Regions from separate parts of the Ruegeria sp. BG3 genome, predicted to be linked through region 2. Evidence: riboswitches for the same ligand, from Rfam matches in the RefSeq annotation. Region 2 holds a riboswitch; each other region holds the start of a gene.

Evidence for each region. Region 2 has a riboswitch for cobalamin ahead of ACR0AI_RS09285 (DUF1636 family protein). Riboswitches for the same ligand answer to the same signal wherever they lie in the genome.
Region 1: linked by a shared signal. The riboswitch ahead of ACR0AI_RS11650 (DUF4198 domain-containing protein) and the one ahead of ACR0AI_RS09285 (DUF1636 family protein) in region 2 are both predicted to bind cobalamin.
Region 3: linked by a shared signal. The riboswitch ahead of ACR0AI_RS05720 (DUF1636 domain-containing protein) and the one ahead of ACR0AI_RS09285 (DUF1636 family protein) in region 2 are both predicted to bind cobalamin.
Region 4: linked by a shared signal. The riboswitch ahead of ACR0AI_RS15620 (hypothetical protein) and the one ahead of ACR0AI_RS09285 (DUF1636 family protein) in region 2 are both predicted to bind cobalamin.

Annotation. Positions count from the first base shown of each region.
Region 1 is NZ_JBQFTE010000006.1:246,535-253,931, forward strand. It holds gene ACR0AI_RS11615 (LysR family transcriptional regulator) at 81-1,004, shown strand; gene irrA (iron response transcriptional regulator IrrA) at 979-1,398, opposite strand; gene fabA (bifunctional 3-hydroxydecanoyl-ACP dehydratase/trans-2-decenoyl-ACP isomerase) at 1,586-2,095, shown strand; gene fabB (beta-ketoacyl-ACP synthase I) at 2,143-3,372, shown strand; gene ACR0AI_RS11635 (enoyl-ACP reductase FabI) at 3,378-4,169, shown strand; gene ACR0AI_RS11640 (hypothetical protein) at 4,229-4,408, shown strand; gene ACR0AI_RS11645 (FKBP-type peptidyl-prolyl cis-trans isomerase) at 4,421-4,849, opposite strand; cobalamin riboswitch at 5,099-5,300, shown strand; gene ACR0AI_RS11650 (DUF4198 domain-containing protein) at 5,429-6,214, shown strand; gene cbiM (cobalt transporter CbiM) at 6,221-6,832, shown strand; gene ACR0AI_RS11660 (cobalt ABC transporter permease) at 6,829-7,397, shown strand, end outside.
Region 2 is NZ_JBQFTE010000005.1:38,325-45,721, reverse strand. It holds gene ACR0AI_RS09295 (ABC transporter substrate-binding protein) at 1-453, opposite strand, end outside; gene ACR0AI_RS09290 (ABC transporter ATP-binding protein) at 466-1,242, opposite strand; gene ACR0AI_RS09285 (DUF1636 family protein) at 1,239-1,586, opposite strand; cobalamin riboswitch at 1,693-1,897, opposite strand; gene ACR0AI_RS09280 (hypothetical protein) at 1,932-2,420, opposite strand; gene ACR0AI_RS09275 (hypothetical protein) at 2,426-2,638, opposite strand; gene ACR0AI_RS09270 (D-lyxose/D-mannose family sugar isomerase) at 2,759-3,424, opposite strand; gene ACR0AI_RS09265 (carbohydrate kinase family protein) at 3,443-4,369, opposite strand; gene ACR0AI_RS09260 (glucokinase) at 4,398-5,357, opposite strand; partial or broken gene ACR0AI_RS09255 (GH1 family beta-glucosidase) at 5,424-6,725, opposite strand; gene ACR0AI_RS09250 (LacI family DNA-binding transcriptional regulator) at 6,725-7,397, opposite strand, start outside.
Region 3 is NZ_JBQFTE010000002.1:416,240-423,636, reverse strand. It holds gene cobN (cobaltochelatase subunit CobN) at 1-2,482, opposite strand, end outside; gene cobW (cobalamin biosynthesis protein CobW) at 2,488-3,543, opposite strand; gene ACR0AI_RS05720 (DUF1636 domain-containing protein) at 3,540-3,920, opposite strand; cobalamin riboswitch at 4,004-4,207, opposite strand; gene ACR0AI_RS05715 (NAD(P)-dependent oxidoreductase) at 4,234-5,304, shown strand; gene ACR0AI_RS05710 (hypothetical protein) at 5,553-5,714, shown strand; gene ACR0AI_RS05705 (hypothetical protein) at 6,127-6,834, opposite strand; gene ACR0AI_RS05700 (hypothetical protein) at 7,310-7,397, shown strand, end outside.
Region 4 is NZ_JBQFTE010000009.1:216,448-223,844, reverse strand. It holds gene nudC (NAD(+) diphosphatase) at 1-31, opposite strand, end outside; gene ACR0AI_RS15640 (bifunctional 2',3'-cyclic-nucleotide 2'-phosphodiesterase/3'-nucleotidase) at 217-2,064, shown strand; RNA gene ffs (signal recognition particle sRNA small type) at 2,104-2,202, shown strand; gene rsgA (ribosome small subunit-dependent GTPase A) at 2,360-3,388, shown strand; gene ACR0AI_RS15625 (alpha/beta hydrolase family protein) at 3,420-4,277, opposite strand; cobalamin riboswitch at 4,437-4,658, shown strand; gene ACR0AI_RS15620 (hypothetical protein) at 4,745-5,152, shown strand; gene ACR0AI_RS15615 (phosphatase domain-containing protein) at 5,149-5,652, opposite strand; gene ACR0AI_RS15610 (DNA polymerase III subunit gamma/tau) at 5,926-7,397, shown strand, end outside.

The sequences.
Region 1 (7,397 bases), on a different contig from region 2:
GTTCTCCTTGTGCTTGACCCGTTTAAAGGACAACAAAGCCATCTATTCAAATCATATCTTTCGAAGTAATAATTAACCTGATGTTATATATCTCACTGCGCCAATACGAATATGTCTGCGCCATCGGCCGCCATGGCAGCTTGTCTGCTGCAGCCCATGCGCTGAACGTTTCGCAACCTGCCCTATCGACGGCCCTGACGCGGGTTGAGTCGCTTCTGGGATATCCGCTGTTCATGCGTCGACGCGGGGCGGCGATGACCACAACCCCTCAGGGGCGCCTTTTCATCGAACAGGCGGAAAAGCTGTTGCACTCTGCCGCGCAGATCGAAAATCCGACAGATGCGCCGCACGGGTCTTCACACCTGCGGTTGGGCTGTTTCATTGATCTGGCGCCGTTTCATCTGGCCTCGGCCTTGCGCAGTCTGCAAACTGCCCTGCCCGATGTGACCATCACCTATCACGTGGACAGTTTCGAGGGGTTGCTGGACGGTCTGATCAACGGTCAGACGGATATCGCGATCACATATGACCTTGGCATGGATGCAGGGTATACCCGGCAAGCGCTGTTCGACAGTGTCCCGCACGCTTTGGTCCCACCTGATCACCCGCTTGCAACAGCCCACAGTGTGACTTTGACCGATCTGGAACAGGAACCCCTGATCCTGTCAAAAGAGGGGCTGTCGGCGCAGCACGTCTTGAACCTGTTTCGGCGCAAGGGCCTTAACCCAACGGTCGCCCACAGGGCCGCTACGCTTGAGATTCAGCGCAGCCTCGCAGCCCATGGCGAGGGAATCGCGATCAGCTATGCCAGCCCAAACAATTCGATGAGTTACGACAATCGTATGCTGACCCGCCTGCCGATCCTAGACAAGGACGCTACTGAGCCTGTCGTCTTGGCGCGCCACGGAACCGGCCCCGTCGAAGCCACATTGACCTCAGCGGAGCGTATCCTCTTTGATGCGTTGTCCGAGGATAGAACTAAGGTTTCTTGCGAAGACGGATAACCACGTCGACCGAGGCGATCTCGACCCCTTCCGGTGCCTGCGGGAGGCGCTGGATCACCAACTCTTCGGACGGAGCGTCGCTCAGCCGGCTTTCGTCTTCCCAGTAGAAATGTGGGTGATCATGGGTGTTGGTGTCAAAATAGCTTTTCGACCCATCCACCGTGATCTCTTGCAGGACGCCCGCATCGCAGAACGCGCGCAGCGTATTGTAGACGGTCGCAAGCGAAACAGCATCACCCTTGGTCTTGGCCGAGTCAAACAGGCTTTCCGCTGTGACATGCCGGTGACGACCATCGCCCACAAGCAACTCGGCCAGCGCAACACGCTGTCGCGTCGGGCGCAATCCGGCGCTCTCCAACCAGTCTGTAGCTATCTTACGGCTCTGAGGTGTCATGAATCCGATACCCATTTTTGCTGCTTTTATATATAGGGGCGCAGGGATACCAATTTCAAATGAAATTCATTCGCAAAGACCGTCGGGACGCAACATCATCTGACCGCCGCTCTTGCAGGACCTTGCATACGGGTGCTAGGTGAGGCCAAATGTAATGAACGGACCCAAGGCAGAAGAGGCGGCAAGAATGGCCCAATTCCCAAGCAGTTTTGACAAAGAGGATCTGCTGAAATGCGCGCGAGGCGAACTTTTTGGCCCCGGCAATGCGCAATTGCCTGCCCCTCCGATGCTGATGATGGACCGGATCACCGACGTTTCGGGTGACGGAGGCGCCCATGGCAAAGGCCATGTTGTCGCAGAATTCGACATCACGCCTGATCTTTGGTTCTTTGACTGCCATTTCCCCGGCAACCCGATCATGCCGGGCTGCTTGGGTCTGGATGGTCTGTGGCAGCTGACGGGCTTCAACCTGGGCTGGCGCGGCTGGCAGGGGCGCGGCTATGCGTTGGGCGTGGGCGAAGTCAAGCTAACCGGCATGGTGCGTCCGGACCGTAAGATGCTGACCTATTATGTTGATTTTACCAAAGCCGTACAGACACGCCGTCTGACCATGGGGGTCGCGGATGGCCGTGTCGAAGCGGATGGTGAAGTGATTTACCAAGTCAAAGATATGAAGGTTGCACTGTCCGAAAGCTGACGCCAGCGGACATTACGCCAACAGGAACGGAACACAGGAGAACGCATATGCGTCGCGTCGTCGTCACCGGTTTGGGGATCGTCTCCTCGATCGGGAACAATGCCGAAGAGGTTCTCGCCTCGCTCAAAGCAGGTAAATCCGGCATCGAGGCCAATGAGCAGATGGTCGAACATGGCTTTCGCAGCCAGATCGCCGGGTCGCTCAAGATTGACGTGTCCGAACACGTTGACAAACGTACCCTGCGTTTCATGGGACCGGGTGCGGCCTACGCGCATATCGCGATGGGACAGGCTATTGCAGATTCGGGGCTGACCGAGGATCAGGTCGTCAATCCGCGCACCGGACTAGTCGCTGGTTCTGGCGGACCGTCCACCAGCGCGATGCTGACCGCGCACCAGACGGTGCTGAAGAACGGCGCCACCAAGCGGATCGGGCCTTTTGCCGTGCCGAAATGCATGTGCTCCACGATTTCCGCGAACCTTGCCACCGCCTATAAGATCAAGGGTATCAATTACTCGATCACCTCGGCCTGCTCGACCTCTCTGCATTGCATCGGCAACGCGGCGGAACAGATCATGCTGGGCAAACAGAACGTGATGTTCGCAGGTGGCGGCGAGGAGCTGGACTGGACCCTGTCCTGCCTGTTCGACGCGATGGGCGCGATGTCGTCCAAGTATAACGACACTCCGCAGAAAGCATCGCGCGCGTTCGATCAGGACCGCGACGGCTTCGTGATTTCGGGTGGCGGCGGCATTGTCGTGCTTGAGGATCTGGACCATGCGCTGGCGCGCGGTGCCAAGATCTACGCCGAGGTGACCGGCTATGCTGCGACCTCGGACGGTCATGACATGGTGGCGCCGTCCGGCGAAGGCGGTGAGCGCGCGATGCGTCTGGCTCTGTCGACCCTGCCAGAAGGCCGCAAGGTTGGTTACATCAACGCGCACGGCACCTCGACCCCGGTCGGAGATGTGGGCGAAGTTGAAGCCGTGCGTCGCATCTTCGGCGAAGGTCAGGTGCCCCCGATCTCATCCACCAAGTCGATGACCGGGCACGCACAGGGCGCGGCTGGCGCGCTCGAGGCGATCTTCTGCCTGCTCATGCTGGACAATGATTTCATAACACCGTCGATCAATGTCGACACACTAGCCGAAGGCATCCAGCCCGGTGAAATTGCAACTCAAGTGGTTGAAAATGCAGGTTTGGATTCGGTCATGACCAACAGCTTCGGCTTTGGTGGCACGAACGGATCCATGATCCTGTCAAAGTATAACGGGTGAACGAGATGTCGGAAGTTCTAAAAGGGAAACGCGGCCTGATCATGGGTGTCGCCAATGACCGGTCGATTGCCTGGGGTATCTCGAAAGCGATGCACGAAGCAGGGGCTGAGCTGGCTTTCACCTATCAGGGCGATGCGTTCGGGAAACGTCTGCAGCCGTTGGCGGAAAGCCTCGGCAGCGACTTCATGGTGGATGCGGATGTCACCGATGACGCCTCGCTGGACCGCGCCTTTGGCGAGTTGGGTGAACGCTGGCCAACCATCGACTTTGTTGTCCATGCAATCGCCTATTCGGACAAGAACGAGCTGACGGGTCGGTTCCTGAACACCACACGAGCCAATTTCAAGCACTCGATGGATGTGTCGGCCTACTCGTTCATCGAGGTCGCCCGCCGTGCCTATCCGCTGATGAAGGACAATGGTGGCTCGCTGCTGACGCTGACCTACCAAGGCTCGAATCGTGTAGTTCCGAATTACAACGTTATGGGCGTTGCCAAAGCCGCTCTGGAATCGGCGACACGCTATCTGGCCAACGACCTCGGCCCCGAAGGCATCCGTGTGAACGCAATCTCGCCCGGTCCGATGAAGACCCTGGCCGGGGCTGCAATCGGCGGTGCGCGCAAGACCTACAAGTTCTGCGACCAGAATGCGCCGATGCGCTCGAACGCTACGCTTGAGGCCGTTGGCGGCACAGCGGTTTACCTGACCTCGGACGCCGGGGCATGCACCTCGGGCGAGATCATCCGCGTGGATGGCGGTTTCCACGTGCTTGGAATGCCACAGCCGGATTTCATGTGACCATATCTTTCCCTGACGCCGCCAAGATTTGACCATCTTTCGGCGTCAGGGATATGGGCATGAGCAAAACTGACCAGATCCTTGCCAGCAATACGCGCGGCACCCAGACCAAACGGAAAACGGGATTTCTAAGCCCCCGCGCCCGTGTTCTGCTTTTGACGCTCACCACATTGCTGGTGTTGTTCGTGTTCTTCACGCAACCGCAGGTCCGTGCAGCGCTTGACGGGCTTTGGGGCTAAAACCCCAAGCCTTCAGTTCACCGAGACAACCTCAATATCGAAAATCAGGTCCTGACCAGCCAGCGGGTGATTGGCGTCTAGCGTCACCGTGGCCTCGTTCGCCTCGACAACCGTTACCGGCAGCGCCTGACCGTCCGGGGTCTGCATCTGCAACTGGGTTCCCGGCTCTAGTGGGATGTCATCCGGAATACCCTCACGCGGGATGTCCTGCCGCATCGCCGGGTTGATCGGACCATAGGCGTCGACACAGGCAATCTCGACCCGCTTCTTGTCGCCAACCGCCAATCCTGGCATCGCGCTGTCCAGGCCGGGTATGATCTGGCCCGAACCGACAACAAACTCTAACGGATCGCGCCCGTCTGAGCTGTCAAAGACGGTCTCGTCCAACAGCGTGCCGGTATAGTGGATGCGAACTGTGTCGCCTTGTTTGATCTCAGACATTGGGCCTCCGGGGCTTGTGGGAAATTAGGCGCCGAACACAAGCGCGCCACGCCGGAGTCTGACGCAGTGCAGGATGCATGCATCTGATTCTGATGTCCAGATTACGGTGCAGGCGTGCGCGTCCTCTGGTCGTCGCTTACACGCGCGCCTTCAATACCGAGCGGGCAGAACAGGAACATCCGATCCTATCGACAAGATGTTATCGCTACAGTCTTAAATAGAGATTGACCGGTGATGGGAATCTCTGCCATCAGCGTCTTCATGTCCGGTTCCGGGTTCGCCCGGAGAAAAGGGAATGCGGTGCGGGGAATTCTGATCCACCCAATGCCGCAACTGCCCCCGCAACTGTAGGCGGTGAGCAGGGCTGACACGCCACTGGGTTCCACCCGGGAAGGCCAGCCCGATGCTTTGACCCGCAAGTCAGGAGACCTGCCGGATATGCACCCTCGGAAGGGGTGTGTCACCGATGCCGGGGTGTGCATTGGGCCGATGCCCTTATTTCGGGTACATGGTCTCGTTCGCCCCGATATCAAGCAAGAAACGTGCCGGGGTTGGCACGAAGGACTAAGGAAAGACCTTGTGAAGAAACTATTTTGCACGGCTGCGGCTGCGCTGGCGATTCCAGCGATGGCGCACGCACATTTTCTGCTGGAATACACCACCGACACACTGATCGAGGCGCCGGGCGACGTGCCGGTCAAGCTGATCTTCTGGCACCCGTTTGAAAACGGCCATGTCATGGATCTGGAAAAGCCGCAGGAATTCTACGTGATCCACAATGGCGAAAAGACCGACCTGCTGGACACGCTGGAGCCCATCCGGTTTTCGAGCCCCGAAAACGAAGGCGCGGCCTTTCAGGGATCTGTTCCGGTCAAGCGTTCGGGCGACTACGTGATGGTCACGGTGCCTCAGCCCTATTACGAAGAGGCCGAGGATATCTATATCCAACAGATCACGAAGGCGTTCCTGAACCGCAACGAACTGCCGACCGACTGGATGAACCCCGCGGGTCTGGCGACCGAGATCGTGCCTCTGCACAAGCCCTACAACATCATCGCTGGCTCGACCTTCACCGGTCAGGTTCTGGCAAATGGCGAACCGGTTGCCGGCGCTGAGATCGAGATCGAATACATGGCCGCCAAGCCCAGTTTTGACAACCAAGCCTCGTCCGAGCCTACCGTTTCGCCGATGCCGGGTGGTGCTGTTGTCGCAATTTCTGACGCCAATGGCTATTTTTCCTTCGGTGTGCCGAAAGCTGGTTACTGGGGCTTTGCCGCCCTCGGTGCTGGTCCTGAAACCGAACATGAAGGCAAAGAGCTGAGCCAGGACGCGGTGATTTGGATCCGCGCCTGGGACATGGAGTAACCCCCGATGCACATCGTCGACGGAGCCCTGTCCAACCCGGTCGTCATCGGCGGAGCCGTTGCCGCCGCTGGTGGGGTCGCAATGGGCCTCAGGTCGCTGGATCTGGACCGCATCCCCACAGCAGGGGTGCTGGCGGCCAGTTTCTTCGTGGCCTCGCTGATCCATGTTCCGATCGGGCCGTCGTCGGTGCATCTGATCCTCAACGGTCTGGCCGGGCTGCTGCTCGGCTGGGCCGCCTTCCCGGCCCTGTTTGTGGGCCTGCTCCTGCAAGCCGTTTTCTTCGGCTTCGGCGGGCTGACGGTACTGGGGATCAACACGCTCAACATCGCCTTTCCGGCCGTACTGGCGGGGCTGCTGTTCCGACCCCTGATCGGTCGCGGCTCACCTGTTCATGGCGCGATCTGGGGCGGCATAGGCGGCGCCTTTGCCATTGCGGCCACGACCGTCATGGTGGGCATCTCACTGGCCCTGTCAGGGGACGAATTCCTCCCCGCTGCCAAGCTGGTCTTCTTTGCGCATATCCCCGTGATGATCATCGAGGCCGTTCTGACCGGATTTGCCGTTCTACTGGCACGAAAAGTCAAACCTGAACTGTTCCTGACAAGGCCCGCCACATGAGAAAGATTGCCCTCATCCTGGCCCTATGCGCGGCCCCTCTGCCCGCGTTGGCCCACAAGGTGATTGCCGGTGTTTTTGCATCCAGCGATGCGATCGAAGGGGAAATCGGCTTCTCCAACGGCACCATGGCGACCGATACCGAGGTTGTCGTGACCGATCCAAACGGGGTCGAGCTGGGCCGGGCCACGACCAACGCAGACGGGTTCTTCATCTACACGCCCACCACAGCCGTCGCCCATACCTTCTTTGCCGACCTCGGCGCCGGTCACGTGGCCGAGGTCACCATGCCCGCCGATGACGTTGCCAAGATCATGGGCGTCGCCATCAAGAACAAGCCTGCAGCGTCACCCACGCCTACGCCCTCCTCGGAGGGCGTCACAGTGGCCTCTCTCAGTGATAAGGAGCGTCAAGCTATCGCAGCAGCCGTTCGTGACGAAATACGCCCCCTGCGCCGGGAAATCGCCGCCTATCGCGAACATAACGACCTCCAGACCATTCTGGGCGGCATCGGATACATCTTTGGCCTCTTCGGGCTGGGCTTCTACCTCGCGGCGCGGAGGAAACT
Region 2 (7,397 bases):
ATCCATGCTGGCTTCGGGACGGTCTTTGTTAAGGTGGATGCAGCTTTCGGTCAGCACCATGGTCTTGATGCCAAAGGGCTCCAGCGTGTTGGGGGTAACGTCACCGCCGGGCTTCATACCGTAGTACCACCCGGCGAAGAACATGTCGGGTTCGACTGCGACGAGGTTCTCGACCGTCGGGTATTTCGGGGCGAGCTCGGGAATGTCACCGCGCTGCGCGTCGAAATCGGGGCTAGTTTTGTACCAGCCGGTGATGCCGGTCAGACCAACGATGCTGTCCTGAAGACCCAACGCAAAGGCCATGTCGGTCATGTTCATGTCATGAACCACGATCCGCTCGGGCTTGCTGTCGAACACCAGAGGTTCACCGCAATTGTCGACGGTGATCTCTTGCGCGGCAGCGCCGCTTGCCAGTGCGCTTAGAACCGCAGCGGACAAGAGTTTCTGTTTCATCAATCTCTCCTGTTAAGATGAAAGCTTTCGTTTTCGGATGTCTAGCGCGGGGATCACGCGTCCTTCGTGCTGGAAACACAGATAGTCAACACCAAAAGTCTCGCGCACGCGGTCTGGCGTCAGAACTTCGGAGACCGGGCCAAAGGCCGTCAGTTGCGCGTTCTTCATCAGGGCCACGTGGCTGGCGAATTCGGGGATCATGACCAGATCGTGGACGATCATCACAACCGTCACGCCCAACTCGGCGACCAGAGACAGCATGTGCCCTTTGGCATCAGGGTCGAGATGATTGGTGGGTTCGTCCAAAAACAGCAGCGAGGGGTTCTGCGCCAAAGCCCGTGCGATATGAGCACGCTGGCGCTCTCCGCCGGACAGTTTTGCCATCTGTTTGCCGGCCAGATGGGACAGTTCGGTGGTGTCCAATACGCGCTGCAGGTCCGTCTTAAGAGCTTCGGCGGATTTGTCGGCCTTGATCGGGATTTGCCCAAGGGCCACATAATCGCGCAGTTGCAGCCGCCCGTCGGGCATTTCTTGCTGACCGACAACGGCAATCCGTCTGGCCCGCTCCAGCGACGACAGTTTCCGCAGGCTTTGCCCCTGAATGCGCACATCCCCCAGTGCCAGCTTTTCGACGCCGCACAAGAGGTTGAGCAGCGTCGTCTTGCCAGCTCCGTTCGGGCCAGCGACGGCCAATATCGCGCCTTCCTCAAGCGTGAACGAGGTGTCGCGCAGCAGAACATCGCCGTTCAGGGCATAGTATTCCAGGTTTTCAGCGACCAGAAAGCTCATGCCGTGTTCTCCGGTGGCAGGCAGGGCATGCGCGACAGGGTTTTGGTATAGAGCGCCAAGGGACGGGTCGAGGCGCTGGTCCAGCCATCCTCGCTGTCGCGGAATTGATGGGCGAACTCAGCCAAAGCGCTCAGATCGGCGGGGGATTGAATGTCGCCAAACAGATATTGCGCCTTTCCCTTGGCCTGCAGCCCAACCGTCATAGGTCGGTCGCACCCGGCCATACAGTCGATCAGGTGTGTCGAGAACCCCTCGGGCAGCTGGCTATCCAGCGTTTCCTTCGCCTTATGTGCGGGGATCGGCCCAGTGCAGGTGCCGCATATCAGGACAAAATGATCAGCCATGGCACGGGTAGCCAACTTGAATAAAAGCCAAGTGAAGGCAAAAGCCATGAATTGCATCAGCACGCAGATGTGCCATCGAGCCTCCTTCCGGGACACCCCGCCCCGGGTTGGTTAAACTGTGATGGCAGGTCTCCTGACTTGCGGGTCATTGCTCGGCCAACCTTCCCGACCTTAGGGGCCAGTGGTTTTGTGGCGTCGCTCTCCACTTACAGTTGCGGGGGCAGTCACGGCATTGGCACTTGGGCCGCACCGTATTCCCATTTTCATCCCTAAGGCACAGGCCGTCGGGAACCATCCAGAGCAGCTAGTCTGCTCACGCTCCTGTTGTCAAGCGCCGGAATCGCGCTATCGGACCACGCGCAGGGTTGGCCTGCGCGCGCTTTGGCCCGGTCCGACGCCATTTGTCGGGAACTGGCTGGCCAGGGTCAAACCGGCCTGTATCAGATGGGCGTCCGGGTAGTCTCCGGTCAAATCATTCAAGGCATCGCGCGCTGCCGGAGTTTCGTCGCGGCGCATGTGATGCAGCATCCGGAGCAGGGCGTGCTCGTCACATGTCAGTTCTTGCCGTGTTTCAACACAAAGCGGGTCTTTGAAGGCCAGACCCAGAGGGCGGGTGTGTAGCGTGGCCTTGATAATCTTGAAGACCAGATGCGCCAGAACAAGCCCCTGATCGCGCCCCCAACGCTCGGTCGCTACCGAAAAGGCATGTTGCCAAGCCTGCGTTTCCGGCTCTGTGAAGCTGAGGATGAAGTGCCGCATGACAGGCAGCAAACCGCGTTCGAAACCGTCAAATTCGACGCGGGGCAGTGTGTGGTTGAATGCCGAGTGTTTCATGCGCGTTACCTTTTGGGGTCGAGGGCTTTCGCGGCCAATAGGTGGACGTTTTGCGGAAGCGTATTGGGATCAACTGGCGTTTCAAGACGCGGTGATGCAGCGCGGACGGAAAAGCTGAGATCAGCCTCAATCGCCTGCCTCAGTTTTGGTTTCAATGCGCAGCCATGGCGACTGGCAACAGCGTCCATGGCCAACAGGTCGGCGTGGGATTTTCGCATGTCAGGTTATCTTTCGGTCGCAAAAATGGGACCGGGCGATGATTCCAACTGAATCTGACTGGGTCAGCCGTTAACTGACTAAATTAGTCAGAAAATGCAAGCGCGAAATTCTTAATGAAGTCAGTAGTCGGCAACCAACAGGAAATCCGGTGATGCATCTTCTTCGATTGTTGCAAAGCGGGGGATCGGGTCTTCAAATACGTTGTCCGTCCGGTCGTCATTCACGGTTGAGACTTCGCCAATCAAGCAATCCCCACCTTCCGCCCAGAAGGCATGCCAGATGCCGGGCATCAAGGTCACGCTCTGACCTGGCTTCAGGCGCAGATGCTCTCCGGGCCGTATGGTGACAGGGCAGGCATCGCTGGGAACAGTGACTGGGGTATTGCGGTCGATACCGCCATCGGGGTCCGAGGCATAGATTTCCATAACCAGATCGCCGCCGCCTCGGTTGATGATGTCCTCGGCTTTGACGATATGGCGGTGCATCGGCGACAGCTGTTTGTCGCGAGAGATCAGCAGCTTTTCAGCATAGAGCATACCGCGCCCTCGACTCAGATCGCTCACGTTGCCGTTGCGTAGGGTGAACAGGAACAACCCAAGCTCATCGAACTTGCCCTGACCGTAGTCGGTGATATCCCATCCTAACCCATGGGCGCGGATGCTGTCGGCATCGGCGCTGCGCATTTGCTCAGGTGTCCAATCTGCGAAAGGCGGCAGAACGGCACCAAATGAACTGATGAATGCCTGGGCTTCGGTCTTGATACGGTTGATTTCGGATCGTTTCATCTCGGACTCTTCGTAGGGCTATAATTCGTGCGACCAGGGCGGGTTGGCTCCGGCGCGCGAGACGGTCACAGCGGCCACCTCTGCACCCAAGGTCAAAGCGTCGCGTAGTGCATCCGGGGACAGTGTTTTCAAGCCCGGCTTTGTCAGCTGGCCAGCCTGTTCCAGCGAGGCCAGAACCCCTGCATTGAACGTGTCCCCCGCGCCAACCGTATCCACAACTTGCACCGGTTTGACAGGGACTGAGACAAACGTGCCGTTGGCCAGATAACCCGAGGCGCCCTCGCTCCCGCGTGTGACGATGACGGCAGAGGGGCCTGCTTGAAGCAGCAGGGGAACTTTCTGATCGTGGCTTTCCGGGCCGGGGATGATCCAGTCCAGATCCTCATCCGAGACTTTGACGATATCGGTCTGTTCGATCATCTGGTTCAACCGCGTGCGGTAGCGGGTCTGATCCTGTATAAAACCGGGTCGGATATTGGGGTCCAACATCACAGCACAGTTCGCGCCATGTTGCGCCACCAACGCGGCATAGGCATCCGCGCAAGGCTCACAGGCAAGGCTGATGCCACCAAAGTACAGCGCTGAAACCGCGGGGAGTTGGCGCGGCATATCCTCGGCCCGTAACATCCGACCCGCAGTGTTTTCGTCGACAAACGTGTATGTGGCGTGGCCGTCCTTCAGTTGAACAAACGCCAGCGTGGTTGGTCTGTCCGAGGCAATCACATGTGTCGTGTCCACGTGGCTGGCCCTCAGGTCATCGGCCAATTGCTGCCCGAACATATCCGAGGACAGGCCGGTCAGCAGTCCAACGGGCGCGCCCAACCGGCCCAAAGCGATAGAGGTATTGAATATGGCGCCACCGGAATGTGGAACAAAACCGTCCCGCCCGGACAGGGTCGGTTCGGCAATCATGTCGATCAGGGCTTCTCCGCAACACAGGATCATCCCACATCCTCTTCCAAAATACGCTCAGTTATCGCTGAAGCGCATTTTTACAGAAGTTGTTAGCGCCAACAATGCCAAATTCGGCCTGTTCCGATATATAAAGGTTCATCGACTGCCGCAACTCGCTGAAACGCCCACCTGCATTGAACGCGTTGCGGAAGGTTTCGCCAAACATCCAGCGGTTTTTCTCGGCTACGCCACCAACAAGGAAGACGCCACCGGCAGGCATCACTGTGACGGCCATGTCACCCATCAACGCACCCAGATGGCTGATGAACAAATCTGCGGTGCGAACGGCGATCGGGTCACTACCGTTTTGCGCGTCCTGCAAAATATCTCGGGCGGTACGAACGGGAGGCTTGGCCTGCCCAGCCGCCATGCCAGCGGCCTGATAGAGGATCGGCAAGCCGGTTCCGCTGAGGAACATTTCGGCCTCAAGTACGAGGCTGTTGTCGAAAGAGCATTCGGGCGCCAGATGGCGGGCGGCGTCGAAGATATCGACCTCATCCCGCGTGCGCGGAGACAGGCCAACATGGCCGCCTTCGCCTGAGACGGTGTGGAAATGCCCCTCCGAATAGAGCAGCGCGCCGACACCCAAACCGGTTCCAGGCCCCACGACCAATCGCGTACCCATCGGCGGAGTGGCAGAACCTTGCAGGACGGATACGTCAGCCTCTGTCACTTCGGCCACGGACCACGCTGCTGCCGTAAAGTCATTGATCACGTAGGTGTTGGTGGCCCCCGTCGCCTTGGCCAGAGCGTCCTCGGACAGGTCCAAATTCGCGTTGGTCAGTTGGATGCGCCCGTCGCGCACCGGTCCGGCCCCAGCCGCTACAACGGCTTGTGGCGCGGTGCCAATTTCATCGCGTATACGATGCAACGCGTCCAGCAGATCGGGCAGGGTGCCCGTCGGGTGTTTGTGCAATGCGGTCAGCTTACCATCAGAGACAATGCCCAGACGCGTATTCGTACCGCCTATATCGGCCACCAATGTCCAATGTGGTCGCAAAGAGCCAGACGGCTGGCGATAGGCCTGTCGTTCGGTAGAGCCCTTGGAAAGTGCGGCCTTTACAGCCGCGAAGGAGGCTTTGGGCCTACGGTTCAGCGTCTCAAAATCCACGTCTACCAATCCAAACCGTTTTTCATAGCCATAGGCCCATTCGTAGTTGTCCAGCAAAGACCAGATGAAATACCCCTTTACGGGCACATCCGCAGCCAAAGCCTGTTGCACCGCCGTCAAGTGATCGTCCAGATAGGCGATGCGCTCATCGTCTTGCTGGCGCTCGGCGCTCGCCATGCCGTTTTCTGTAACATAGATCGGAAGATCACCGGTATAGTCTTCTGCGGTTCTTTTCAGAAAACGGGTCAGGGCGTCGGGGTCGATCTCCCAACCCATCTGAGTTTTGGGCAGAGGGCCGGGCACTTCGGTCAGGCTTGGCCATGCACTGTCTGCCGAGGTGATCAGCTTGCGGGTGTAGTAGTTCAAGCCGCACCAATCGACCGGTGCCCCGATTGTGTCGAAATCATCTTGCCAACCCTCGGGCAAATGAGGCTCCAATCCCTGCAGCACGTTGTCGGGATAGGCTTTTTTAAACACTCCGCCCAAAAAGAACCTGTTGTAGATCCCGTCATAGAGTGCTGCCGCGCGTTGAGCAGCAGCACTATCATCAGTGGGCTCCGCCCATTCGAGGTTGAAGACAGCACCCAGATTGGACATGCCCAAACTACGCATTGTTTGAATTGCGCTGCCATGGGCCAGAAGAACATGATGCATCGCACGTGCGGCCGCGCGAATATCACGCAAACCCGGCGCATGGTGGCCTTCGAAATGGCTGAGCCAGCTGACGCACCAAGGCTCATTGATCGGCGCGACCGAATACATGCGGTCTCCGATCCGGCCCATGATCACTTGGGTGAAATCGGCGAACCACCCGGCGATATCCCGATTGCGCCAGCCTCCCAGATCTGCAAGTGCCGAAGGCAACTCCCAGTGGTAGAGCGTCGCACAGGGGCGGATGCCACGTTCAAGCAGCGCGTCCGCCAGGCGGTCGTAATAGTCCAGCCCGGCTTGATTTACATGTCCGCGACCTTCGGGCAACACACGCGCCCAACTGGTCGAAAAGCGATAGCAGTCAAAGCCTGCATCCTGAACCAGATCAAAGTCTTGTTCGAACCGATTTAGGTGATCGCAGGCGAGTGCGCCATTTTCCGCGCCGACGACATTGCCGGGGGTGGCCGCGAAACTGTCCCAATGCGTCCGGCCCGCACCGCCTTGAGCGTGGCCTTCGATCTGGTAGGCGGATGTTGCGACGCCGAACAGAAAGTCGCCGGGGAAGTCGTTGCGTGTGTATTTCATCATCGAACCCCAGTAGGCGCAGGCCCGGTTGACCGCCCGACGACCAACTCGGCCTCAAGCAACCTCGTATGTACCGGTGAAGACGGAGACTTGATCCGCTGGATCAGCATCTCGGCCGCCATTTCGCCAGCGTCCCGAACCGAGGACCGCGTTGCAGTGAAGATCGGCACATCCTGTCCGTTTTTGAGATAGGAAAGATCATCGTCATGGGCGATGACCGAAATATCTCGCCCCATCTGCAGCCCGGCTTCTTCTAGCGCGCGGCGCACGCCTATGGCTGTGATCATCGACGATGCCAGTATCGCAGTCGGAGGTTCCTCGATGTGCAGCATCTGATGGGTTTCCCGGTGACCATAGACTTCGGTCATTTCGGCGCTGCGCATTAAGGCGGCATCCGGCGTCAGCGCGGCCTGTTGCAGAGCGTCCAGATATCCGGCGCGACGGCGTTGGGCAAAGTCCATATCCTCCAGCCCATTGATCAGGGCGATGCGACGGTGGCCCAGGTCAATCAGAAACTGCGTCGCGCGCTGGAACGAACTTTTGTTGTTCACATCAATCCAGTCATATTCAGCCTGCACACCGGTTGAGCGGCCATGAACGATAAACGGCACCGCCATCCGCATCAGAACCTCAATCCTTGGCTCGTTGACCTTTGGGCCCTGCAGCACGACA
Region 3 (7,397 bases), on a different contig from region 2:
GCGTCACGTCCAAGCGCGGGCGGCTGAGATCAGTGATCGGCAGCACCTCGATCCCCGAGACCCTTTCGGAGCCTTTGTCCCAGACCGGTTTCACGCCCAGTAGGTGCAGCGCCATGGCGAATTCCTCGCCTGCAGTGCGCATGGTGGCCGAGCCCCATAGGTCGACGATCAGCCCCTTGGGATAGTCGCCTTCTTCCTGAAGGTGACGGCGGACCAGTTCCTCGGCCAGTTTGACGCCTTGGGTGTAGGCCGCCCGCGTGGGCACCGAGCGGGGGTCGGTGGTATAGAGGTTCCGCCCGGTCGGCAGAACATCCGAGCGACCGCGATAGGGGGAGCCGGACGGCCCGGCCTCAATCCGTTTCCCGGCCAGCGCGTCGATCAGAGCGCTGCGTTCCGCATGGGCCGAAGGCGCGGAGTCGAAAGTGCCGGACACCTCCGGTGCACGGCCATAGATATGCAGCCCGTCGCCGAACTGGCTTTCCTTGATGTCACAGACAAAGCGGTCGATGCGGGTAATCGCCTCGGCGGTGCAGGTGGCCTGATCGAGGCCCAAATCGCTCTCCAACCCGATGGCCTGCGCCTCGTCGCGGATATCTTCCTGAAGGCGGTCGCGGCGTTTGGGATCCAGTCCGTCCGCATTCGAGAACTCATCCAGCAGCGATTCCAGACGCACCATGCGATCCGGGGTGCCGCTTTCCTTCATCGGGGGCGGGATATGGCCCAGCGTGACAGCCCCGATCCGACGCTTGGCCTGCGCGGCCTCGCCCGGGTCATTGACTATGAAAGGGTAGATCACTGGCAAGTCGCGGATCAGCGCCTCGGGCCAGCAATTCGCCGACAGAGCAACGGACTTGCCCGGAAGCCATTCCAGAGTGCCATGCGCGCCGATATGGATCAAAGCGTCTGCGCCCAGCCCCTTGCGCAGCCACAGATAGAAGGCGACGTAGCTGTGACGCGGGGTGCGAGACAGGTCGTGATAGTCGTCATCGCGCAGTTCGGGTGTGCCGCGTTCGGGCTGTAGAGCAACGAGCGCGTTGCCTCGGCGCAGGGCGGAGAAGTGGAACGCGCCTTCAGTAAAATCCGGGTCGTCTTCGGGCTTGCCCCAAACGGTTTGGAGATCGGCGCGCAGTTGCTCGGGCAAGTCAGCTAGGGCTGCCTTGTAATCTTCCAGAGGCCACGAAATGCGCGCGTCCAGCAGGGTTTCCGCAATCGGCTCAGCCGGCGCGGTTCTGTAGCCCTCGGCCTGAAGATCGGTCAGCATCGCCTCGGCCGAGGCCAGTGCGTCGAGGCCCACCGCATGCGCCATTTGCCAGTCTTTGCCGGGATAGGTCGACAGCACCAGCGCGGGCACCTGATCCGCCTTGGGCTTGTCATGCAGGGTTAGCCAGCCGGTGACGCGGTCGATAATCGCTTCGATCCGCTCTTGCTCGGCCCGGTGGGCAAAGCGGGAATATTCCAGATGCGGATCACGCTTGCCCGGTTCCTTGAACGAGGCGATGCCCGCCGAAATGCGTCCGTCGACTTCGGGCAACACCACATGCATGGCGAGATCGGCGGGGGAAAGGCCGCGTTCCGCCTCGGCCCAAGCCTTGCGGCGGGATGTGGCGAGGGCCATCTGAAATACCGGCACGCCTGCTGCGTCGAGAGGGGACGTTCCCGATGCGCCTTTGCCCGAGAAAGAGGTGGCGTTGATGATCGCCGAAGGCTTCAAAGCGACGATGTTGTCACGCAGCCATTCAGCGGCAGCAGGTGCTTTGAGCGAGGGGGCAAAGAGGCCCACGGCCTGAAACCCGCGATCCCGCAAGCTGCGGATCACGGCGGCGACAGGGGCCGTATCCGCCGAGGTCAGATAGGCGCGATAGAAGGTGATGACGATACGTTTTGCGTCGCCCGCAAAGGCTGTATCAACTGGGATCACGCCGCGCACAGGGCACCACGCGCCGGATTCGGGCAGGGTCTTGGCCCCCATAACAGGGCCGGCGTAGAGCCCCGCCGCCAATGCCATCTGCGCCAAGGCGGCCTGTGCCGCGACTTCACCGCCGGTGTCGCAAAGATGTGCCAGACGGCGCAGGGTCGAGACGGGCAGGGTTGAATACTCATCCAGCCGCGTATCCTCACGCCCGTCGGCGGGAAGGACGGCCAACGCGATCCCCTTGGCCTGCGCCAGCGACAGAACTTGCTGCAACCCGTAGGCCCAGTAAGGCACGCCACCAATCAGGCGGATCAGAATGCCCTTGGCGCCCTCAAGCGTCTGTTCCACGTATGTGTCGACGGACAGAGGGTGTTTCAGCGCCGTCAGATTGGCCAGTCGCAGGGTCGGCATCCGCCCCTCTGGCCCGCCACCACGGTGCCAGCCTGCCGCGAAAGCGCCAAGGTCGCTGTCCGAGAAGGACAGCACCACCAAATCCGCCGGGCTCTGGCCCAGATCGGTTGGGGTTTCTGTTTCTTCTAACCCGTGGCTTTCGCGGAAGACGACGTGCATTGGTCTTACTCAGCGGCCTCGGTGACACCAGCGAGGATATCGCGGATTTCTGCTTCTCTGATGTCGTCATGTTCGGCGATCACCACCATACGCGAGCGGCGGTCTTCACCGGGCTCCCACGGACGGTCATACTGGTGACGCACACGAGCACCCACGGCCTGAACCAGCAGGCGCATAGGCTTGCCTTGAACGGCGGCATAGCCTTTTACGCGTAGGATGTTCAGTTCATTGGCCAGACGCTCGATCTTGGCGACCAGATCGGAAGGATCGGACTGTTCCGGCAGATCAACGATGATACTTTCGAAATCGTCGTGCTCGTGATCGTGGTGACCATCGTGATGCGACGGGCGAGCGTCCATGTCATCCTCGGCTGCGGCCTCAAGACCCAGAACGACGCGCACATCCACGGCGCCTTCGGCCACTTCGACAACGGGAAGCGGGCGAGGGGCCTCGGCGGCGATGATCTCTTTCGCTTTGGCCACGCCTTCGGGACCGGCCAGATCAGGCTTGGTCAGCAGGATGATGTCGGCGCAGGAAATCTGATCCTCAAACACCTCGGATAGGGGTGTTTCATGGTCGATCGAGTCGTCGGCCAGGCGCTGAGCGTCCACGGCTTCGACATTCGGAGCAAAGCGCCCATCTGCGACGGCCTCAGCATCGGCCAACGCGATGACGCCATCAACGGTGATTTTTGATCGGATATCGGGCCAGTCGAACGCCTTCAGCAGCGGCTTGGGCAGGGCGAGGCCCGAGGTTTCGATCAGGATGTGATCGGGGCGCGGCTCCAGCGCCATAAGGGCTTCGATGGTCGGGATGAAATCATCGGCCACAGTGCAGCAGATGCAGCCGTTCGCCAGTTCCATGATGTTTTCCGCCGGACAATCCGGGATCGCGCAGGATTTCAGGATATCGCCATCGACGCCGACATCGCCGAACTCATTGACCACCACGGCCAGACGCTTGCCCTGCGGGTTCTGCATCAGGTGCTTCACGAGCGTGGTTTTGCCCGAGCCCAAGAAGCCAGTGATCACGGTGACGGGGAGTTTTTCCAAGTTGCTCATTTCAGGGCTCCAATCGGGGGAATGCGGGCTGCGCAGTTTTTGCGGAAATGTTCGGGGCGTTCGCGCCATTTGACCAAGCCGTCCTCGGTCGCGAGGTACTTGGTGGCGCCGTCAACGATCACGTCGACATGGTCTGTTTCGTTCAGATGTTCATAAACGAAGGTCCAGCGATCCGGGCCGCCGCGCAGCACGATGGAGCAGCCCTCGTTGCAGTTCGACAAGCATTCCACGGCTTTAAGGGTAATCCCTTCCGGCAGGTCCGCCTGCTCAAGCGCCTTGTGCAATAGGGTGCCGGGGCGTTGCGCATCGTCTTCAACGGGCAGCCCGCGACGACAGGTGGTGCAAACCAGCAATTCGACCGGAGCGGTCTCGGTCATGTCTCTCATCCCCCCAAATCCTCATCGTGGGGGACGGGGTTTCATGCGGGTCCCTTGACCCGACACCGGAACACCCCGTCCGGTTTCATCTTCGGGCGCTGGCAGGTCTCCCGGCTTGCGGATGTCAGAGGCGTCCTCTGTCGGATGTCCCGCCTTCCCGGCTTTGCGCCAGTGGCTTGGGCACCCTCTCCGGTCACGGTCGCGGGGGCGGCTGCGTTTGGCGGAAAACCCGTTGACGCATTCCCTTTTCATCTGTTCTCACAGACACCAACACGAGGCTCATGCGGCACGCACCCGCAGCTTGTCAAGCGCGATGCAGCCCAGACCGCTGCGGCACGTTGAAAAGCGACCTGCCAGCGTCGCTAGGCGGCATGAACATGGCGCTGATGCATGGTCGCATGGCCTCAAATCGCAAACGGAGGCGAAATCCATGAAAGTAGGTTTTATCGGGCTTGGGAATGTGGGTGGCAAGCTGTCGGGGTCATTGCTGCGCAATGGAATCGATCTGACAGTTCATGACCTGAGTTCCGATCTGGTCGAGGCCTTTGTCGCGCAAGGCGCCAAAGCGGCTGAAAACCCGGCCCAGATGATGCGCGATTGCGATGCCGTGATCACCTGCCTACCGTCGCCTGCGGCCTCGGACGCGGTGATGCAAGAGATGCTGCCTGAGGTTGGCCCCGGTAAGATCTGGATGGAGATGTCCACCACCGACGAGGCTGAGGTCAAGCGGTTGGGGGCATTGGTTCTGGAGCGCGGAGGGGCCGCCGTCGATTGCCCTGTCTCGGGTGGCTGCCACCGCGCGGCGACCGGCAATATCTCGATCTTCGCTGGCTGCGATCGCGACACCTTCGAACGCATTCTGCCCTTCCTTACGACCATGGGGCGGCGCGTTCTGCACACCGGAAAGCTCGGCTCAGCCTCGGTTCTTAAGGTGCTGACCAACTATCTGGCCACAGCCAACCTGATCACTTGTGCTGAAGCGTTGGTTACCGCCAAGGCCGCCGGGATGGATTTGAACACCACCTATGAGGCCATTAAGATTTCGTCAGGAACCTCGTTCGTGCACGAAACCGAAAGCCAGGTGATCCTGAACGGCTCGCGCGATATTTCGTTTACGATGGATTTGGTGAAAAAGGATATCGGCCTGTTTCAGGACGTCGCCGACCGCGCCGGTGTTCCGCTGGAAATCAATCCGGTAATGATCAAGATTTTTGAAGACGGCATCGCCCGGTTTGGCGAGCGTGAGCTTTCGCCAAACATCATCAAACGCCTGGAAGAGGCCACGGGTTTGGACATCCGCGCACCGGGTTTTCCTACGGAAATGCAAGACGATGAGCCGGAAGAACCAGGGTACGAGGTTGTGCCTCAGGGGCGTTCCTCCTGAAAACTGATTTCCGGAGATGGTATTAAGAGGAAGGGGATGTGGAGGCGAGTACCGGAATCGAACCGGTGTACACAGATTTGCAATTTGCCGGATCTAACTGTTCACGGATCAAGGTCCGGATTTCTTCACGATAAATAGCTTCTACGTCCATAGTCTAACTCCTTATAGATAAACAACTATATCGGATTTTTCATTATTATAGTGTGAAAAGTTCTCATAACTTGTGGGTACCAAGTTAGGAGAATGAAATGGCCAGAGGATTAGATTCCACGGACCGTGTGACGGTTCCAATGAAGCCGGAAACTGAGCGTCAGATCGACACCGTTGCAAAGAGCAAGGGCGTGTCGCTGGCAACGATCAGTCGCTGGGCGATTGAGAAGTATCTCAAAGATGCGGAGAACGCCGCATGACGCCCGGTCGGATGAATTCGGATCAGCTATACCGCCCTAATGGAAGAACGCGAACTGACACTACTTGACAACGCGCTAAAGGATTGGGAACCGCAAAAATGAAAAGATGGTGGTTCGGTTCCATTTCATCATCCAGTGAAAGCACTCAGAGGAAGACTTTGTGGGGTTCTCCGGCCGTATTGGCACCATTGTTTTAAAGCCAAAGCAAAGAATACCGAGCAGAGGCCAATCTCAAGCAGTCTATGAACAGCGCGAGGGCAGTGAGTCTGGATACTAGGTAGGTATTGCCAGTACTCGCAGCGCAATGCTCCACTGACGGAAGCACTGCGCAGAGTCCGTTTTTTCAAAAACAGCTATCTGGACGTTCGTGATAGTCGGCGATGTCGCATTGCCTTACTCGACTTGATTGGGTTCAATCTCGAACTTCTAACTCCTTTATTTCTTTGCCGATCATACAACTCAGAACTTGGCGTGCGGGATCATAAATCGCGATAAGCTCTTTCTTGCTCTCTGCGAAGTCAAACCAACCTAGAGGTTGTCGGGTTTTTCCTCGGCGTTTCGAAGAATACTCTCCTAACAATACCGAACCGACGAATCGGCCGTTAATTGTAACGTCGTATGTGTCCTTTGGCTTCTCTTGAGTGTCTGTCACTGAAGCTGTAAGAGCATTCTCTGCATCCGTTTTTTCATAGCTACCAGATGCTGTGACACGATCATTTTCCTTGCTAACTGCAAGCGAGACGCCACCATCTATCCAAACGCGGCCAATTTCAGTAGGGCTGGGCTGCCAGATACAATGACCAACCGCTGAAAGAAATTGGCTTAGTTCAGGTGCCCCATCCAACTTTTTTGCTTTGTCTTCTTCTTCATCCAACGGAATCGAGTCGAGTCTCACTTGCGATTTCGCGACGTTCTTGTGAGCTTCTTGGTCATTTGCGCGTTGAAGCTCAATCTGAGCTTCCTTTAAGAAACCTGCCGACATGAGCATTTCGGCTAGATTGCTCATTGCCAACGTTTCGCCTTCGTCGGCAGCAGTTTGATAAGCAGATACCCAACGATCATAGGCCCACTCTCCGCTCAACTTACAGATGACGGTCTTGTGGTGGAGGTGATCTTCCACACGTTGCTTCGCAGCGTTTCCAGTATTTGTTCTTAGTCCCGGCCCGTCTATGCAATTCGGCCTCACTGGAACGCCTAAAAATTACGTTGGTGGCGACATCTCGAACATAGGCAATACATGCCACTGCGCGATGGTCAGGCGGGCTGTTGTCAAAGCTGGTGAACAATATCGCGGCTCTGATAAGAGTGGCCATCCTGAGTATTGCTGACCAACCCGGTGTCAGTGAAATGACCAGAATGCGTCCGATGATAGCTGCGAACATCATAGCGGGGTTCTCAAATTGGAGCAAAACGGTTTCCCAGACGCTTGTTCAGCAAACGAAATCTGATCACCATGTGAAATACATGGCGAGATTCGAATGTATTTGTTCAGCTAAGCCAAAAAACCGTTAACTCCCTACTTTTTTGGCAGAAATTCAAATGCAAGTATTTAGCATAGTTCTTATTTCCAGCTTGAAGGAAAGGAGAACTAAGCGATGAAGATCAAAAAGACAATTCCAGTATTTGCTGTGTGTGGGACTCTGCTCACAACCGCCTGCGCACAACAGCCGGGGGCAATCGCGC
Region 4 (7,397 bases), on a different contig from region 2:
TGCCGAATGTCACGGTCTCTGCGTTTTTCATTGGGGTCCCCTCGGGTGTTTGCGCCTAGGGCTGCCATGTCCGCGCAGGTGTTGCAATGTCAATTCACTACTGCGGCATATCGACAGGTGCCACCGAAACACCGCATGACCGCCTCGGATTTTTCACTTATTTGTCCTCTTGGTAAAATTTCTTAACTCTCATAGCCCAAAAGTAGACAACCAAACGTGAACGCAATTTCCCCGCGCATGAAAGACGCGCAGGACGCAGGAACGCATATCCGCATTCTGGCAACCACAGATCTGCATATGACCCTGACAGGGTTCGACTATTATGCGGACAAAGCAGACCCGACCATCGGGCTGACGCGTACGGCGTCGGCGATCCGAAACGCCCGCAAACAGGCCAAGGGTGCCTTGACCCTTCTGTTCGACAATGGCGACGCGCTGCAAGGGACGCCGATTGGGGACTGGGCGATGGAAAACGATGGCCTGCACCCGATGATGCAGGCCTTCAAAGCACTAGAATATGACGCGATCGGCTTGGGCAATCATGATTTCGGGTTCGGGCTGGATGTGCTTGAACGCGTCATAGACCAAGCCCCTTGCCCCGTGATTTGCAGCAATTTGACCCACATGGACAACCGGCAGCCCTGGCTGCGCAGTGTCGTTCTAACCCGGTCCATTGCGCAGGAAGAAACGATCCGAATCGGCGTATTGTCAGTGCTTCCGCCTCAAACCACGATGTGGGAGGCGCATCACCTGAAAGACACGTTCATTGCCGAGGACGCCCTGACCGCCGCCCGAAGAGCAGCTGAGGCATTGGGCGCGCAAGGCTGCGATCTGGTCGTCGCGCTGGCGCATTCAGGGTTGGAGCAATCGGTCGCTCAGCCGGGGCTTGAGAATGCGGTGATTCCCCTCGCCGAGATTGAGGGCATAGACGCGATTGTTGCTGGTCACACGCATCTGACACTCCCCGGCGCGGGGCATCACGGGCTTGACGGTGTTGATGCCGAAACCGGTCTGGTCCACGGCACACCTGTGGTCATGGCCGGGTCTGCCGGGTCTTATCTGGGGGTCATAGACCTGCATATGACCAAAACGCCCGAGGGGCGCTGGCAGATCACGGATCGCCACTGCAGCCTTGTCGCCACAGCCGGTGAGGTTGAAGACACCAACCTGAGCGACCTGCTCAAGCCTGCTCATCTGGCCACGCGCAAGAGAATGGCCGAACCTGTCAGCCAGACCAAGCAGAGCCTGCACAGCTATTTCAGCTTCTGCGCGCCGGATCGAGGCCTCGCCCTGGTGGCGGCGGCGCAAGCGGCGGGTTTGCGCCCGTTTCTGCACGGCACCGCTTTCGCCGACCTACCGCTTCTGTCTGCAATGTCCCCTTACAAATTCGGCGGTCGCGCCGGGCCGAGGAACTACACAGACGTGCCTGTGGGCGAGATTTGCCTGCGTCACGTCGCTGACCTGCATGTCTTTCCCAACGAGTTGCGGGCCGTCGAAATCACCGGCGCGCAATTGCGGGACTGGCTTGAGATGTCGGCTGGTGTTTTCAACCAGATCCACCCAGACACCCAGGCCGAGCTAACGGATTCCCGCCGGGCAGGGCATAATTTTGACGTCATGTTTGGCGTGACCTATCAAATTGACCTGTCCAACCCGGCGCGGTTCGACAGCAACGGCACCTTGACCGATCCAACCGCCCGGCGCATCCGCGACCTGAGCTTTGACGGACAAACACTCCGCGATGACCAGAGTTTTGTCGTCGCCCTCAACAACTACCGCGCCAGCGGTGGTGGGCATTTCCCTTTCGTCGGAAAGGCACGGACCATTCCGCTGCCGTCCAGAGATATCAAAGGGATATTGCGGGACTACCTGTCAGATCGCCTGCCCGCAGACCCTCTGGATCGGGCTCCATACCCGTTCTCCTTCGCTCCGATGAATGGCGCGCGCACGCTCCTCAAAACTGGCGGCGGAGCATTGAAGTATTTGCCTGAGCTAGGCGAATACTCCCCCGAATTACTGGGGCCCGATGCTGAAGGCTTTGAAAGTATACGACTGACCTTGTGACGGGTTGTCATTTTCACATCGCTTCCCTATATCAGGCCCTGAGAGGTTGGCGCGGGCGAGCGCCTCGCCAACCTGGTCAGGTCCGGAAGGAAGCAGCCACAACGAGCCCCGCTTGGGTCGATGTCCAACCTCTCACTTTATAGAAACCATCAGCCGCAGGAGGGCTTTATGATTGTAGCAAACACCCTTCGGGCAGATCGGTTCTAAACCCAACTCTCCGATTGCCTGAACACATCACCAACGGATGCGCGTCTGCCATCCGATGGGATTGCTTTATCTGAACACAGGCAAACCAATGTCTTTTACTCTTTCGGACCTGGGATGGTCCTCTCACTTTGCTGCACAACACGCGGCGCACGCGCAGCTTACACCTTTTCGTATTACCGGTGTTCACAGGGACCGTCTGGTCGGGATGAACGAGACCGGTGAAATGTCTCTATTGGCCCCTGGTCACTCTACCGGCGATTTTGCGGTTGGAGATTGGGTGCTGGCCGATGACCAAAACCGGGTTCGGCATCTGCTTGACCGGCGCAGCCTGTTGCGACGCCGTGCCGCTGGAACCGGGGCCGAGGCACAGTTGATCGCCGCCAATGTTGACGTGCTGTTCATCGTCAGCTCGTGCAATGCGGATTTCAATGTGCCCCGGCTCGAACGGTATCTGGCGCTGGCGCATCAGGCCGGGTGCTATCCTGTCGTGGTCCTGACCAAAGCGGATAGCTGCTCGGACCCCGCAGCCTATGCCAAACAGGCCGAAGCGTTGGCCCCGTTTCTGACAGTCCTGACGGTCAACGCGCATGACGCGTCAGACCTGCAACAGGTTCTGGCATGGTGTCCGGCGGGTCAGACAGCAGCTTTGGTCGGGTCATCCGGGGTTGGTAAAACAACGCTCGCCAACGGAATGACCGGTCAGGATCAGGCAACAGCCGCAATCCGCGAGGATGACGCACGAGGCCGTCATACCACGACGTCTCGCGCCTTACGCCCGATGCGAAACGGCGGTTGGCTGGTCGACACCCCCGGCATGCGCGCCCTGCGCCTGCTCGATGCGCAGGATGGGGTGGACGAAGTCTTCTCGGACATTCTGGAACTGGCCCACACCTGCCGGTTCTCGGATTGCCAGCATGAGGCCGAACCCGGCTGCGCTGTGCAGGCGGCAATTGAGGCCGGCACGCTGGATGCAGATCGGCTGGACCGCTGGCGCAAACTGAGGCGCGAGGATCAGCGCAACTCTGAGACCGTGGCCGAGGCGCGGGCGCGCGACAAGGCTTTCGGCAAAATGGTCCGGTCCGCGATGCACGGAAAATCCGCGCGGCGCGGCGATTGAAACAGGAGCGCCGGTCCGCCGGCGTCCCCCATCAAGCGATCAATCGGGGCCAGAGCGCCGCATTGCGGCGGGCAAACACACCGATATGGCCGATTTCCGGAACGCCAAACTCTTCTGGTGACAAAAGGTGACGGCGTGCCTTCGGCCCGTAAAGTTCAGCCAACCGCCAAACGGCAGCTTCTGGGACCATCTCATCGTCGGTGAAGGCAAACAGGTCGACGGGAACGTCAGCATCCTGCCACGTAGCTTGCGGCAGTGTGTCTCCGATCTCGGGCAGATAGCTTTGCGGCGCGGTGCACCATTTGCGCCATTGCCAATAGACCTTAGGCGGTAGGTCTGTTCCAAACCCAAGTGCCTTGCCCGGCAAATACCCCAGGCCGCTCACGACCAGAGGCACATGCCCATACCAGAACAACCCGGCCAGAGCGCGGTACGGCCAAGGATGATCGCCCAATTTCACAAGGCCAGAACAGACGCAGATCATGCGATCAATCTTGTCGATATCCGGCTGCACTGGCCCCAGCATCCCTCCAAGCGAATGACCAACTGACCATTGCTGCGCCAGCGGGAACCGTCGGCGCATCTCGGCCCGCGCGGCGGGCATGTCCTGCAACGCCCAATCCGCCATCGAGATCTTCGACCGACGCTGTGGCCCCGATTTCGAATGACCGAATTCCCGGTAGTCATAGATCAGACAGGCGATATCCCGATCCGACGCCAACCACTGTGCGAAATGCTTGTAGTAGTCGCGCGGAACCCCTGTCGCGCTGTTGACCACCACCACGGTTTCGGGCTGCGCCACGGGCCGGTAAATCCGCCCGGACAGGGCGCCATCCCCCACCGGGATCTGAACATCTTCGATCAGCACTGTTTGGTTTGAATCCAACATGGGTATCCTCGGCGGAAAACTGAACTGATGAGTTCATATTGCAACTTGACCCCAGACAGCCCATGCAAGTCAACTGCGATCCCGCTTGACCACGCGTCCACTTCGCGGATCGGCTTTCCGCAACGCAGAAAGTTCAACTTGACTCAGAATGGTTATGAACGCTAGCGATGGTGCGATGGTTCCCGGCTTTCACAAGAGGTCGGGATGAAAAGGGAACACGGTGCGGTTTTCCCCGGCTTGCTCGGGACGAACCAAATCCGCGACTGCCCCCGCAACTGTAAGCGGTGAGCGATGTCGAAGAGCCACTGGCCGAAAGGCCGGGAAGGTCGGCAAAGCAATGACCCGCAAGTCAGGAGACCTGCCATCGTCAACATAACCCAAACTCGGGCGGGGTGTCCGGGCAGGCCGTGACAGACCATATCTGCCCACCTGATCCCAGCCCCTGTCCACCGCGCGGAGGGCGCAGGATGATCTGGAAGACGAAGACTCATAGGTTCTCAGCAACCATCTGCCAACATACGGGCAAGACTTGCCCCGCACTGGCACGGCTGGCGCGTTCGATGGTTGACGCGCTGGAACAAGCCGGTCCGGCGACCACATCGGATTTCGAAATCGAAGGCAGTAGCGATCTGACCCATTGCTCGGACGGCTGCCACGCCCGGTTTCGAGCCAGCCAGTCTCAGGTGCGGGTCTATTGCGGAGCGGACCCTGATGCCGACAGCGAGACCCTCGATCTCTATGCTGACCTGATGTTCGGTACCGACACGAGCAGCCTGCCTAGCGCAGCCATGACTTCCCTGCCCTGCGCCATGCTCGAGGCATCAGTGATTGCGCCGCGCAAACCGGCCCCGGCGGAACTGCAACTGTCGGCTTAGGAGTCTGCCAAAACTCGGGCGGGCAAGATGGCCCAGTGCTTCTGCGCATCGGTTTCGACTGCGCAGGGGCGTAGCTTGCGCAACCGATCCAGCGCTTGGGTTGGAGCCTCGCCGCATTCGATCATCAACCTCAGCACCACCATGCCAGAGCGACCACATCCGCCCTGACAATGGACAAGCACGCGCCCTCCGCCAGACAAAGCCTGCCGCGCCGCGGCACTAACATCGGGCCATTGCGCATCAACTTCTGACGGTGGCACGCCGAAATCCTGAATCGGCAGGTGCACCCAGCGGCTGGCGCGACCCTGAACATCGCGGCCAAAATCGCGGGCTCCGAACTGGACCAGCTCAGCCTCGGTTGTCATCGACAGCACAAGGCCCGGCCTCCAATCTCCGATCGTTTCAAGGTCGCCTGCATAGTCGCCGCCCTTTCCCGGCATCGACGTCAGGGCAAGTGTGCCCCCGCCCACTTGCAAAGCATGAATGACCAAATTCGTCATGACAGCATCCCCCCGGAAGCGTTGATCCTGACTTTAAAGCGTTTCGGGTTTTGTCTGAATCACTCTGCGACACGAATGTCCCGAGAACGCCGCAGGCGTGGCAGGGTATTCGTGTCTCAAGTCAAACCTGAAACGCTCTAGGCTTGATTCACAATCCGCAGAGTGTACCCCTGACGCGCCAGTTTCCAAAACAAAATCGTTCTTTAACTCATGTGGACGCGGGCGGCGCGGGCCTCTACGCTGCGGTGACGTCCCGAATCCGCCAGAGCAGACATGACCGACTCAGACAGCCCCGCCTATCAGGTTCTCGCCCGCAAATATCGCCCGGAAACCTTTGCCGATCTGGTGGGCCAGGATGCGATGGTCCGCACGCTGAAAAACGCGTTCGAAGCGGACCGCATCGCGCAAGCCTTTGTCATGACAGGCATTCGCGGAACCGGTAAAACCACGACCGCGCGGATCATTGCGAAAGGCATGAACTGTATCGGACCGGACGGAACTGGCGGACCCACGACCGAGCCTTGCGGTCAATGTGAGCATTGCGTTGCCATCATGGAAGGTCGCCATGTCGACGTGATGGAGATGGACGCCGCCAGCCGCACCGGCGTCAATGATATTCGCGAGATTATCGACAGTGTCCGCTACCGTGCAGCCTCGGCCCGCTACAAGATCTACATCATCGATGAGGTCCACATGCTGTCGACCAGCGCCTTCAACGCGCTGCTCAAGACGCTCGAGGAGCCGCCGGCGCATGTGAAGTTCATCTTCGCCACAACCGAAATTCGCAAGGTTCCCGTCACGGTTCTGTCGCGCTGCCAACGCTTCGACCTTCGCCGGATCGAACCCGAGGACATGATCGGCCTGTTGCGCAAGATCGCCTCAGCTGAGAGCGCAGAGATTGCCGAGGATGCGCTGGCGCTGATCACCCGTGCTGCCGAGGGATCTGCTCGCGACGCGACCTCATTGCTGGATCAGGCGATCTCGCACGGGGCCGGAGAGACGACGGCAGATCAAGTACGCGCGATGCTGGGCCTGGCGGATCGTGGCCGGGTTCTGGATCTCATGGACATGATCCTGCGGGGCGATGCAGCTGGGGCGCTGACCGAGCTTGGTGGCCAATACGCCGAAGGGGCTGATCCACTGGCCGTGCTGCGTGATCTGGCCGAAATCACTCATTGGGTCTCTGTTGTAAAGATCACTCCGGACGCAGCCGAAGACCCTACAGTTTCCCCGGATGAACGCGCCCGGGGCCAGCAGATGGCTGAGGCCCTCCCCATGCGGGTACTGACTCGGATGTGGCAGATGCTGTTGAAAGCGCTTGAGGAAGTTTCAGCCGCCCCCAACGCCATGATGGCTGCCGAAATGGCTGTGATCCGCCTGACTCACGTGGCCGACTTACCCAGCCCGGAAGAGTTGATCAAACGGCTGCAGGATACGCCTCCGCCCCCCAACGGCGGCCCAGGCGGCGGGATGCCAATCCAAAGCAACGGCGCGGCCCCGGTTGAAGCCCGCGCCGCTACAAGCTACGCCCCTGCGCCACGCAGGTCCGGCGGCGCTCCAGTCGCCGCTTTGGCGCAAGACACGCAGACCGCATTGGCGCGATACCCGAGTTTCGAACATGTGGTCGAGCTGATCCGGAACAACCGAGACGTCAAACTTCTGGTCGAGGTCGAAAACGGCGTGCGGCTGGTCTCTTACCAGCCGGGACGGATCGAGTTCACCCCTTCAGCGCAAGCCCCGACCGA